Regions from separate parts of the Williamsia sp. z71 genome, predicted to be linked through region 3. Evidence: predicted binding sites of a transcription regulator. Region 3 holds the regulator's gene; each other region holds the start of a gene.
The links. The regulator LexA, encoded in region 3, represses DNA repair genes until DNA is damaged. The targets are predictions, from matches to a motif close to CGAACANNTGTTCG.
Positions count from the first base shown of each region.

Region 1: AC51GR_RS08695 (HNH endonuclease signature motif containing protein) is a predicted target of LexA. The motif match lies at 1,931-1,944, and genes of this name have one in related genera.
Region 2: AC51GR_RS16500 (HNH endonuclease signature motif containing protein) is a predicted target of LexA. The motif match lies at 1,334-1,347, and genes of this name have one in related genera.
Region 4: AC51GR_RS03550 (HNH endonuclease signature motif containing protein) is a predicted target of LexA. The motif match lies at 1,621-1,634, and genes of this name have one in related genera.

Region 1 is NZ_JCANWX010000003.1:117,742-120,860, forward strand. It holds gene AC51GR_RS08690 (aldo/keto reductase) at 1-201, shown strand, start outside; gene AC51GR_RS08695 (HNH endonuclease signature motif containing protein) at 274-1,869, opposite strand; gene AC51GR_RS08700 (phospholipase D-like domain-containing protein) at 2,017-3,119, shown strand, end outside.
Region 2 is NZ_JCANWX010000006.1:277,369-280,487, forward strand. It holds gene AC51GR_RS16495 (hypothetical protein) at 177-1,235, shown strand; gene AC51GR_RS16500 (HNH endonuclease signature motif containing protein) at 1,409-2,986, shown strand; gene AC51GR_RS16505 (FAD-binding dehydrogenase) at 2,990-3,119, opposite strand, start outside.
Region 3 is NZ_JCANWX010000005.1:192,336-195,454, forward strand. It holds gene nrdR (transcriptional regulator NrdR) at 1-249, opposite strand, end outside; gene AC51GR_RS13930 (LysM peptidoglycan-binding domain-containing protein) at 340-846, opposite strand; gene lexA (transcriptional repressor LexA) at 1,035-1,754, shown strand; gene AC51GR_RS13940 (acyl-CoA dehydrogenase family protein) at 1,868-3,010, opposite strand; gene hflX (GTPase HflX) at 3,119-3,119, opposite strand, start outside.
Region 4 is NZ_JCANWX010000001.1:814,183-817,301, forward strand. It holds gene AC51GR_RS03535 (cytochrome P450) at 1-152, shown strand, start outside; gene AC51GR_RS03540 (ClpP family protease) at 313-930, shown strand; gene AC51GR_RS03545 (ClpP family protease) at 927-1,505, shown strand; gene AC51GR_RS03550 (HNH endonuclease signature motif containing protein) at 1,663-2,949, shown strand; gene AC51GR_RS03555 (helix-turn-helix domain-containing protein) at 3,058-3,119, opposite strand, start outside.

The DNA of each region.
Region 1 (3,119 bases), on a different contig from region 3:
TGGGTGCTGGCTCAGGGTGACGACATCATCCCGATCGTTGGCACCCAAAAGGTTTCACGGCTGCAGGATTCGCTTGGCTCCCTTGACATCAAGCTATCGGATGCGGAACTCGACACCATCGAGGCCACTGTCCCGGCCGGCGCCGCTGCCGGCGCTCGCTACGCCGAGGACCATATGGCGATGCTGGACAGCGAACGCTGAGAACTTCTTTGGTGCCTGCCCGGGTGGCGGTACCGTCAAATGAGTGACGACGATGTCGACAAGTCGCATTCCTTACTCATACTGATCAGGCGCATCTGAGCCGGAGCGGGTTGGCGGGTCGGTTTGGGTTGGCGGGTCGGTTTGGGTTGGCGGGTCGGATTCACGGGTGGACAACTCCTGCATGGTTGCGGCCAATGCCGCACGGCGATCGGCCAGAACCTTTTCCCAGGCTGCTGCCAAGGTTTCGTTGACATGCTGGGCCCGGTTGACCCGCGGTTTTCTTTCCGGATCCACCGACGCCGGCGGTATCCACCCGACCCGACCCGCGTCGGGGCCTTCGGTGATCATGATCGTTTGCCACTGATGCGGTCCGTCACCGATGAGTTTGTGGTGCGGCGGGCACGCTGATCCCATCATGTCGATGTCGGTCAAACCACCATTGATCCAGGCAAGTAAGTGATGGGCCTCGACCCAGGTCGCCGGATTGGTACAACCAGGATGCGAGCAACCGCGATCCCGGACGAACAACGCAAGCCGCTGGCCTTTTTGGGCGGTCCGTTTGGTCCGAGCGAGATACAACACCTCAGCGGAGTGGTCAGCGAACACGGCCAGATATTTGTCCGACCGGGCTGCCAGATCCAGGGCCTCGTTGACCGGAATATCGACTCCCGACGCCGTTCTGGCGATCCCGGCGCACTCGTCGAGCTGCTGCTTGGTCATCGTGATGATCAACTGGGCCGGCAAACCCCGATGCGACTTGCCCAGCAGGTTGCACTCCAAAATCGTTTTCAGGATCGCCTTGAGCGCGTCGTGGAATTGTTGGCCCTTCGAGCGGGTATCGCGTTCGGCCGCAGCTCTGATCAGCTCTTTGTCCTGTTTCGGGTCATCACTGGCTCCGGTCGGCGAGTTGGGGTCGGCCGGGTTGTTCATCCCTGGCGCCGCCCACACGTCCATCACTGTCCTCAACAGGGCGAGGGTTTCGGGGTCGAGGGTGCCGGTGATCTTGGCCATCAGATCCACCCCCTGATCCCCGATACCCATCGACCGTTTGCGGGCCCGATCCGAATCATCGGTCAACCGGCCATCGGGGTCGACCCGGGCCAAGACCGCACGACCGGCGGCGATCAGCTGGGTGGGATCTTGGCCGACGGCCTCTTCGGTCATCCAATGATCGACCACGTCATACACTGCCGGGTCCGAGGCCGATGGGATCTGTTTGCGCACATCCAACATGACATCCATATGCGCCGCCCCGATCAAACCGCGTGACCACGCCTGCTCGGCGGCAGGGCATTTCGGCGCCAACACCTCACCCTGCAACGTATGGAATCGGCCGACCGCCTCCAGGGCCCGGATCCGGGACATGGTTTGCCCTTTGCTCAGCCGCAACTCGCTACGGGTGAAACCGAACAGTGACGAATACCCGGCTTCGGTAAACGATGACCGATCCGAGACCCGCAACAGGTGACGCAACCCGGTGAACTCGACCTTACGGGCGATCCGTTCATGCACCCGCACAAGCTCATTGACTTCCGCGCCAGACATATCGGAATCAGCGCAGTCCGCGATATCGGCAACGAGCAACTCCAACTCGAGGTACTTGCGCACCAGTACCGGAACCGGCGAGGAATCAACCGAAGAGTCAACAGGTGGATCGTCAGACATCATGCCCCCCAGCACATCTGATCAGAACGCTTTCAATCAGCATACCCGGAGAAGCATTCGTTGTCGAATGTTTGTTCGACTGAGCAAGGCGTGGCGTCGCTCGTGCTACTTTCTAGAACGCTAATCCGCCAAAGAAGCCGAGGGTCCCCCGTGAGCAGTGACAAGCCGGTGCTTGTACCCGATGAGACCTGCTGGAAGATCGCCGAGGCCGATCGACTCGCTGTGATCATCGACGCGGCCGACTACTTCAGGCATGCAAAGGCCGCGATGTTGCAGGCACGCAGCCGGATCATTCTTATCGGGTGGGATTTTGATACCCGGATCCAGTTCGAGCCCGAGGGCCAGACCCTCGACGGACCCAATGCACTCGGCGATTTCCTGAAGTGGTTGCCGCAGAACCGACCCGGGCTCAATATCAACCTCCTCAAGTGGAACTTGGGGTTGGGTGCGATCAATAGGGGGATGGCGCCGGTTTTCATTCAGAACTGGCTCACCGACCCCGCTCTGCAGTTCGAGAACGATCTGGTTCACCCGGTTGGCGCGGCACACCATCAAAAGATCCTGGTGATCGATGATCAGATCGCGTTCTGTGGCGGCATCGACATGACCGTCGACCGGTGGGACACCTCCGACCACCTCGATCAGAACGATCGACGCACCAAGCCCAACGGCAAGACATATGGGCCCTGGCACGATGCGACCACCGCTGTTGACGGAGACGCGGCCCGGGTAGTCGGCGAGATGGCGCGGGCCCGGTGGCTGGCAGCAACCGGTCGCACCCTCGAGCAGATCACCGGCGGCGGGGACACTTATTGGCCCGACACACTGGTTCCGACCATGAAATCGGTCAACGTGGCCGTGGCGCGGACACTGCCAGAAATCCCGGGCCGGGACGAGGTGCGGGAGATCGAATCTCTCTACCTCTCAGCCATCGCCGCCGCTCGGGACTACCTCTACATCGAAAGTCAATACCTCGCGTCCCGGACCATCGCCGAGGCCCTGGCCAGACGTCTGCGCGAAAGCGGAGGACCCGAGATCGTGATCGTCCTGCCCCGGCATGCCGACAGCTGGCTCGAACAGCAGGCGATGGACGGTGCCCGCCACCGCCTCCTCCAGTTCCTATGGCAGGCCGACACCGAAAAGCGTTTCCGCGCATACCATCCGGTGACCGCAGACGGGGAACCGGTATACGTGCACGCCAAGGTCTTGGTGATGGATGACCGTCTCCTGCGCGTGGGGTCATCCAATCTCAA
Region 2 (3,119 bases), on a different contig from region 3:
CTCACGTCCCGACCAATAGGCCATATCAGACCAGCGGCGCCGTATAATCCGACGTACATTGTCCGCGTTCACTTTTCACAGAGCCGAGGAATGCAGTGCCACCTTCTACTCGCCAGGCACCTCGACTCGGATTGTTCACCCGCAACGCGGTGGGAACGTCCTCCGCCGAAGCGTTCATGATCATCGCCATCGCCACGATCCTGGTCACCCGGGCATATCTCTGGTTGACCGACTACCCGCAGGTCGGCGGCGGCACCCTGCACATCGCCCACGCGCTTTACGGTGGCGCGCTGATGATGCTTGCACTACTGGTGAATTGGTGGTTCCTCGGCTATGGTGCGCGCGTACTCACGGTCCTGTTCGGCGGGATCGGATTCGGGCTCTTCCTGGACGAGGTGGGCAAGTTCGTCACGAAGGACAACGACTACTTCTACGGGCCCTCCGCCGAAATCATGTATGTCTTGGTGGTGGTCGTCATCATCATCGGTCGAATGATGAGGGAGATCAGGCCGCTCACCGCCAACGAAAATCTCGCGTCCGCGGCCGCCATCGCGGCCGACGGAGTCGCCCGGGGACTCCAGGCGCACCGTAGGGAACTCGCGTTACGAATGGTCGAGCAGGCCGAAGAACTCGGGGCCGACCCGGTGTCCGCGCGAAGTATTCGGGAACTCTTGATCGTCGCTCCCATCGCGTCTGCCCGTCTGTATGCGTTACAGCAGTGGGCACCTCGCCTGGTGCCGAACTTCTTCCGGCATCCGCGGTGGCTCCCGATCGTGTCCTGGCTGATGATCTTTTCGGCGACGGTCGCCTTTGCATTCTCCACCGTCGGCGTGACGCTGGGAAACACGTATTACGAAAGCAACCACGTCGAACTGGACTTCGGCGGACGGAACATCGCCACGGTCATCCTGATGGTCAGCGCCGGTGTCACGCTGGCCTTTTCGGTGCCGGCGATGATGGCCCGGAAGCGGACGGACAAACCATGGCCACTGCAACTCCTGCGCTATGCCGCACTCACGTTCACGATGCTCAACGCACTGGTTGACTTCGCAACCGACGGTTTCGGCGCTTTGGCCAACCTGGGCGTCGGTCTTTTCACTTTGGCGATCATCTCCTACCACCTCGATCTCCGGGCCCGCCAAGCCAGACCGCGGGCACACGCCGAGGCCGTCGCTGCGACCGACGATGCCGCCGAGGTCAAGTCCGTACCGCCCGAACCCGTCGGCCGGCCGTAATCATCGAGCACCAGCAAACCGCCTGGCGCCGATCACATCTGGCCCACGCAAACGCTTTGTCTCGCGGCCGGGTTGGTCCGGCCAGGACCCAAATTGGTCGAACAAACATTCGACAACCGGAGCCAAGCCAGGTAGACTGATCGTAAGCGTTTTGATCAGATGTGCTGGGGGGCATGATGACTGACGATCCACCTGTTGACTCTTCGGTTGATTCCTCGCCGGTTCCGGTACTGGTGCGCAAGTACCTCGAGTTGGAGTTGCTCGTTGCCGATATCGCGGACTGCGCTGATTCCGATATGTCTGGCGCGGAAGTCAATGAGCTTGTGCGGGTGCATGAACGGATCGCCCGTAAGGTCGAGTTCACCGGGTTGCGTCACCTGTTGCGGGTCTCGGATCGGTCATCGTTTACCGAAGCCGGGTATTCGTCACTGTTCGGTTTCACCCGTAGCGAGTTGCGGCTGACCAAAGGGCAAACCATGTCCCGGATCCGAGCCCTGGAGGCGGTCGGCCGATTCCACACGATGCAGGGTGAGGTGTTGGCGCCGAAATGCCCTGCCGCCGAGCAGGCGTGGTCGAAAGGTTTGATCGGGGCGGCGCATATGGATGTGATGTTGGATGTGCGCAAACAGATCCCGTCGGCCTCGGACCCGGCAGTCTATGACGTGGTCGATCACTGGATGACCGAAGAGGCCGTCGACCAGGATCCCACCCAGTTGATCGCGGCCGGTCGCGCGGTGTTGGCTCGGGTCGACCCCGATGGTCGGTTGACTGATGATTCGGATCGGGCCCGTAAACGGTCGATGGGTATCGGGGATCAGGGGGTGGATCTGATGGCCAAGATCACCGGCACCCTCGATCCCGAAACCCTGGCCCTGTTGAGGACAGTGATGGATGTGTGGGCGGCGCCGGGGATGAACAATCCAGCCGACCCGAACTCGCCGACCGGTGCGTCCGATGATCCGAAGCAAGACAAAGAGCTGATCAAGGCTGCGGCCGAGCGGGATACCCGCTCGAAAGGCCAACAATGTCACGACGCGTTCAAAGCGATCCTGAAAACCATTCTGGAGTGCAACCTGCTGGGCAAGTCGCATCGGGGTTTGCCGGCCCAGTTGGTCATCACGATGACCAAAGAGCAGCTTGACGAGTGCGCGGGGATCGCCAGAACGGCGTCGGGAGTCGATATCCCGGTCAAAGAGGCCCTTGATCTCGCCGCCCGGTCAGACAAATATCTGGCCGTGTTCGCCGACCACAGTGCTGAGGTGTTGTATCTCGGCCGGACCAAACGCACTGCGCAGAAGGGGCAACGGCTTGCGTTGTTCGTCCGGGATCGAGGTTGTTCGCATCCTGGCTGTACCGATCCGGCGACCTGGGTCGAGGCCCATCACCTACTTGCCTGGATCAACGGGGGCCTGACCGACATCGACATGATGGGATCAGCGTGCCCGCCGCACCACAAACTCATCGGTGATGGACCGCATCAGTGGCAGACGATCATGATCACCGAAGGTCCCGACACGGGTCGGGTCGGCTGGATACCGCCGGCGTCGGTGGATCCGGAACGAAAACCGCGGGTCAACCGGGCTCAACACGTCAACGAAACCCTCGCAGCAGCCTGGCAAAAAGTGCTCGCCGACCGCCAGGACTCACTCGCACAACACCGACAAAAACTCTCCCGCGATCACGACAACGGCGAATCCGCGCCAGAACCCGAAGCCGAACCGGAGATCGATGATCCTGACCAGACCGACTAGCGACTACCCGAGGTCACGCGCCAGTGCACGTCCGGCCGCGCGACCGGAGAAGATGCATCCGCCCAGGAAGGTTCCCTCCAGAGCGTTGTAGCCATGCACCCCGCCGCCACCGAATCCCGCGACCTCTCCGGCA
Region 3 (3,119 bases):
ATGCTGCAACTTGTCGTCATCCACCGAACGGCCCTGGCAGGCGCGGCGGACGCCGCGCATGACCTTCTCGCGGCTGAAGGGTTCGGTGACGCCGGTCCGCTTGACCACCGAGAGCACCGCGGTCTCGACCGTGGTGAAGCGGCGTGCACACTGCGAACAGGCACGGCGACGACGGATGGCCTGCCCCTCGTCCGCCACTCGCGAATCGACTACGCGGGTGTCCTCGTTCTTGCAAAACGGGCAATGCATGCACGATCCCTCGACAGTCGACGGCCTGGGCGGATTGACCAGACACTCTGCCTTCGAGGATACCGTCCGTGATCGCGGCCCCTCCACCGTCTACCTCGCGTAGACCGGGGTGACCAATGCCTGACCCACCGACAGTGCCGAGTTGTTCATTGCATTGAGCTCCATGATCTTCGCGACCACGGTCTCGGTCGGCATCTCGGGGGCGATACGTGATGCGATGGCGCCCAACGACTCCCCCGACTGGACGCGGACGACCTCGGTGCCCAGCCGGGCCGGATCGCTCGACTGCTGTATGACTCCGCCGAAGAACGTCATGAAGGCGACCACCAGCATCAGCCCCACGCCGGTGACCGCCGCGCCCGCCCAGGCGCGCCTACGGACGAAAACCATCTCACGTTCGGTCGGTATCCGCTGCTCGGAGTTACGCGATGCGGCACAGGAGACGGCCACGCGGCGCTGCGCGGACAGTCGGCGACCGGCGGGGCGGGTCGTGTCCGAGGGCCGTACCGGGCGCGTGGTGCGCGTGGCGGTATCGCTCTCGGGGTGGTGAACAGGCCGAGCTGTGGCCGGCCGGGTGATGGTGGTGGCTGCAGTCATGGGTTCAGTCCTCGGTCATCGGTTCAATCCCTATTCGATCACTCGTTCGATTGAAAGAGTGTTCGATTTGTATCACGGGCCTCCGACAAAGCGCCACGCCTTCTCGAACAAATGTTTGAGACTTGTGACCATTTGCACTATCTTTGTCCCATGGACCCCGCCCGACACCGCATGAACTGGAGGACCTGATGGCCGATACAACCCAGCCCCCGACACCGGCGGACGGGGCCGCGACCACTGTGGTCGCCACCGAACCACTCGCCGAGGGCTCACTGACCCCTCGCCAGAAAGCAGTTCTCGAGGTCATCCGTACCTCGGTCCGCCAACGCGGCTACCCGCCGAGCATCCGGGAGATCGGCGACGCGGTGGGCCTGACCTCGACGTCTTCGGTCGCCCACCAGCTCCGCACCCTCGAACGCAAGGGTTTCCTGCAGCGCGAGAACAACCGGCCCCGCGCGGTGAACATCCAGGACACCGACCTCAACCCGGCCACCGCGGCCGGTCAGGTCCAGACACCGGACGAATCCATGCCCACGCCGACGTTCGTCCCGGTGCTCGGCCGGATCGCCGCCGGCGGGCCGATCCTGGCCGAAGAAGCCGTCGAAGACGTCTTCCCTCTCCCCAAGGAGCTGGTCGGCGAGGGTTCGCTGTTCCTGCTCAAGGTCGTCGGCGAATCGATGATCGACGCCGCCATCTGCGACGGCGACTGGGTGGTCGTACGCCAGCAGAATGTGGCCGACAACGGCGACATCGTCGCCGCGATGATCGACGGTGACGCCACGATCAAGACGTTCAAACGGACCAAGGACGCGGTGTGGCTGATGCCCCACAACCCGGTGTTCGATCCGATCCCGGGCAACGACGCCGTCATCCTGGGCAAGGTCGTCACCGTGATGCGCCGACTCTGACCTGCCGGTCGTAGGCAGATCATCCCCAGACAGTACAAAAGGCGGGGTGTACCGGAACCTTCCGGTACACCCCGCCTTTCGCGTTCGAGGCGGTGAGCGATCAGATCCTGGGGTCAGACCCCGAGGCTGCGGCCGATCACTTCCTTCATGATCTCGGTCGTTCCGCCGTAGATGGTCTGCACGCGAGAATCGAGGAACGCCTTGGCGACCGAGTATTCACGCATGTAGCCGTACCCACCGTGCAGCTGCAGGCACCGGTCGACCAGGTGCACCTGGTTCTCGGTCGCGTAGTACTTGGCCATCGCGGCGTCGGGGACGGTCAGTTTCTTCTCGTTGAGCAGACCGATGCAGTGATCGACGAAGACGCGGGTCGTCGTGGTCGAGGTGGACAGCTCGGCCAGCAGGAACCGGGTGTTCTGAAAGTTGCCGATCGAACGCCCGAAAGCCTTGCGGTCCTTGGCGTACTGGATGGTGGTCTCCAGCACCTGCTCCATCGCGGCAGCAGCGACCACCGCAATCGACAGCCGTTCGCGCGGCAGGTTCTGCATAAGGTAGATGAAGCCGAGACCCTCTTCACCGAGCAGGTTCTCGGCGGGCACTCGGACGTTGTCGAAGCTCAGCTCGGCGGTGTCCTGTGCCTTCATGCCGACCTTGTCGAGGTTGCGGCCGCGTTCGAAGCCTTCCATACCGCGTTCGACGACCAGCAGGCTGAAGCCTTTCGCGCCGGCCTCCGGGTCGGTACGTGCGACCACGATCACCAGGTCGGCGTTTATGCCGTTGGTGATGAAGGTCTTCGATCCGTTGAGCACCCAGTGGTCGCCGTCTTTCTTGGCGGTGGTCTTGATGCCCTGCAGGTCTGAACCGGTTCCGGGCTCGGTCATCGCGATGGCGGTGATGAGTTCACCGGAGGTGAACCCGGGAAGCCAGCGCGCCTTCTGCTCGTCGGTCGTCAGCTCCAGCAGGTACGGCGCGATGACGTCGTTGTGCAGGGTGAATCCCAGACCGCTGTATCCACCGCGGGCGGATTCCTCGGAGACGATGGCCTGATAGCGGAAGTCGTCGACTCCGCCGCCGCCGAACTCCTCGGGTGCATCCACGGCGAGGAAGCCGTTCTTACCTGCTTCGATCCACACATCGCGATCGACGATGTTCTGCTCTTCCCACCGGGCGTGGTGCGGCGCCACGTGCTGCTCGAGGAAGCTGCGGTACGAATCGCGGTAGAGGAGGTGTTCAGGCTCGAAAAGCGTACGTTCCATCAAGGTCTCCATAACGAGGTGTCAAAACGTGCAGGTTCCAACAACTGTAACTGGATTCTACATTTACCCCAAGAGGCTCGACGGTCCCGATTTCAGGAACAGCCTGATT
Region 4 (3,119 bases), on a different contig from region 3:
TGTACTTCGGCCAGATGGAGATCAAGACAATCATGCATAACCTGCTGCGTGACTTCGAATGGTCGGTGCCCGCCGACTACGTGATCCCGATGGACTACAGCTCGCTGCCGATCCCGAAGGACGGGCTGCCGGTGACCCTGCGCCGCCGCTGACCGTCGAGCGTGCCGAACCGACCGTCGAGCGTGCCGAACCGACCGTCGAGCGCGCCGAACCGACCGTCGAGCGCGCCGAAGTTCCGGCGCTGCCGTCGGCAGAACTGCTCAGGGCAGCAATGCCTTTCGCGGACCGGTGCGGTTCGGCACGCTGAGCGACATGGACAATACCCACAACGGCAACAGCACCATCGACGACGATCTGGTGACCAGACTCTTTCATCAACGCGTGGTGGTACTCGGCGATCAACTCGATCAGACGCTGGGCAATCGGCTCTGTAGTCAGCTGCTCTTGCTCTCTGCCGAGGACTCGCACAAGGACATCAGTTTTTGGATCAATTCGCCGGGCGGTTCGGTGCCGGCGATGCTCGCGATCATGGACGTCATGCGGGCGATCCCGAATGACGTGAGCACACTGGCCCTCGGGATCGCCGCCAGCGCGGGCCAGTTCCTGCTGTCGGCCGGAACGCCGGGCAAGAGATATGCGCTCACCCACTCGCGGATCCTGATGCATCAGGGATCGTCGGGTATCGGCGGTACGGCGGTCGATGTCGAGTTGCAGGCCGACGACCTGCGACATACGCGCGATACCGTGCTTTCGATCATCTCCGCCAACACCGGAATGCCGCTCGAACGTATCGTGAGCGACTCTCTCCGCGACCGGTGGTACACCGCCTCGCAGGCCGTCGACTACGGTTTCGTCGACCGGGTGGTGGACGGGGTAGAGGACATCTATCCGGCATTCGCGCGGCCGGTTGCGTTGGGTGGCAAGCGATGAGCAGCTATACCGTGCCCTATGTGATCGAGAAGACCGCAGGTGGGGAACGCTCACTGGACGTCTACAGCCGGTTGCTCTCCGAACGGATCGTCTACCTCGGAACCGAGATCGACGATGGTGTTGCCAACGTCCTGATCGCGCAGATGCTGCACCTGGCGTCAGACAGTGCGGGACAACCCATCAACCTGTACATCAACTCGCCGGGCGGCTCGCCGTCGGCGATGCTCGCCGTCTACGACACCATGCGGTTCATCAGTTGTGATGTCGCGACCACGTGCGTCGGTCAGGCAGTCGGTGCGGCGGCCGTTCTGCTGGCCGGAGGTACAGCTGGACAGCGGGGGATCCTGCGCCATGGACGAGTGGTGTTGCATCAGCCGGCCATCGAGGGGAAGGGATCGATTCCCGATTTGATCATTCACGCCGATGAGGTGTTGCGCGTGCGGGGTGAACTGGAGGAGTTGTTGTCTCGGCATACCGGTAAAGACCTCGAGACCTTGCGGCGAGACACCGACCGGGATCTCATCCTGCGCGCCGACCAAGCTGTTGCGTACGGTCTGGCCGACCAGATCCTGTGATCGGGCACGCGGTTGCGATGTCGTGGTCGGAGACTTGTCGTACCGGCGCTGTAAGATAGGCGGTCCCGCTTGTATGTCTCGTGAAACATATTGGGGCACAACAAATAAGTTCTATCGAACAGTTGTGCGATGGGCCTTCTGGGCGTAGTCTCGGGTCATGGACTTCGGGGGAATGTTCGCCAGGTTGTCAGATCTGGCCGGGGATGCGGCTGTGGTCGCCGGTGACGATGCTGAGATTTCAGCTCGCACGGTGGCGGTTATTCGACTCAATCATGTTGTGGAACAGATACTTTTCCGTCTGGTCGGTGAAGTCGATCGGCGTGGGTTGGCGCAGAAGTCGGGTGAGCGGTCCACCGCCAGGCTGCTCCAAAAGGAGGGGATGGCGCCGGTGGCGGCCCATCGACATGTGCGGGTGGGCAAGGTGCTCGGCGATATTCCATCAGTGGCGGCCTACGGTGTGGACGGAGCGCTGTCGGGTGAGCATGTGGACTCGATCGTCAAGGGCCTCAATCACATTGAGCGTCGGAATCCGGACTTACCCGATACTGATCGAGACGGTTGTGTCCGAGGTTTGCTGACCGAGGCGTTGATGGCGAGTCCGGCGGCGGTGTCGGCGCGGGCACGCCACATGGCGATCGTGTTGTCGCCGCCGGACAAGCCGATCCCTGATGCCGAGAATCACGAGCTCAACGAGTTCACCCTCGGGAACGGTGACGACGGACGCAGCCACGGCACGCTCGATCTGGACAACCTGCTGGGCGAAAAACTGCGGGTCGCCCTGGATCCGTTGTCGACGCCGGTACCCGAACCCGATGGGTCCCCGGATCGTCGATCGAATGCCCAGATCCGTGCCGATGCTCTGGAGCGACTTCTCGATTCGTATCTCGATCAAGAGGATCGGCCGACGCGTGGCGGCGCCAAGCCGCGTGTGGTGGTCACGGTGACCCCGGAACACCTGCAGGCGCTGCAACTACGCGGCATCCCGGGCGCCAAGGCTCCCGCGTTGGCGCCGGCCTTCGAGTGGACCGGACCCGCATCAGCATCAACGGCGCAGCTGGTGGCCTGTGATTCGGTGATCACGAAGATCTTGCTCGACAACAATTCGGTGCCCCTCGATGTCGGCCGCGATCAACGGACCGTGACGCCGGCCATCCGCAAAGCGTTGATCGCCCGCGACCGGGGCTGCGCGTTCCCTGGTTGTGACTGCCCTCCCGGGCGGACGGATGCCCATCACATCGACTTCTGGAGCCATGGCGGTGGCACCAGCATGATCAACATGGTCCTGCTGTGTCGTCGACACCACCGCTACATCCATCACCGTGGCTGGGAGGTGTTCGTCAACCGCGATGGTCATCCGTGGTTCATCGCCCCGGACGATGCCAGCAGGACCCCGATCAGATCCAACGCCCGCCGCACCCTGACCACCGAGCTCACCGCAGCTTGATCAACCCGCAGTTTTGCCTTCCGCAACACGGCTGAACCCGTGTACTGCAAGCTCTTTGAGAACTTCATAGTGTGAATGCCCCAGTCGCGTGGGCGCTTCGGATGGTGGTCAGGAGGCCATTCGGAGGCTCACGTGACCGCCGGACCCATGCGTAGTTGCCGTCTTGCGCT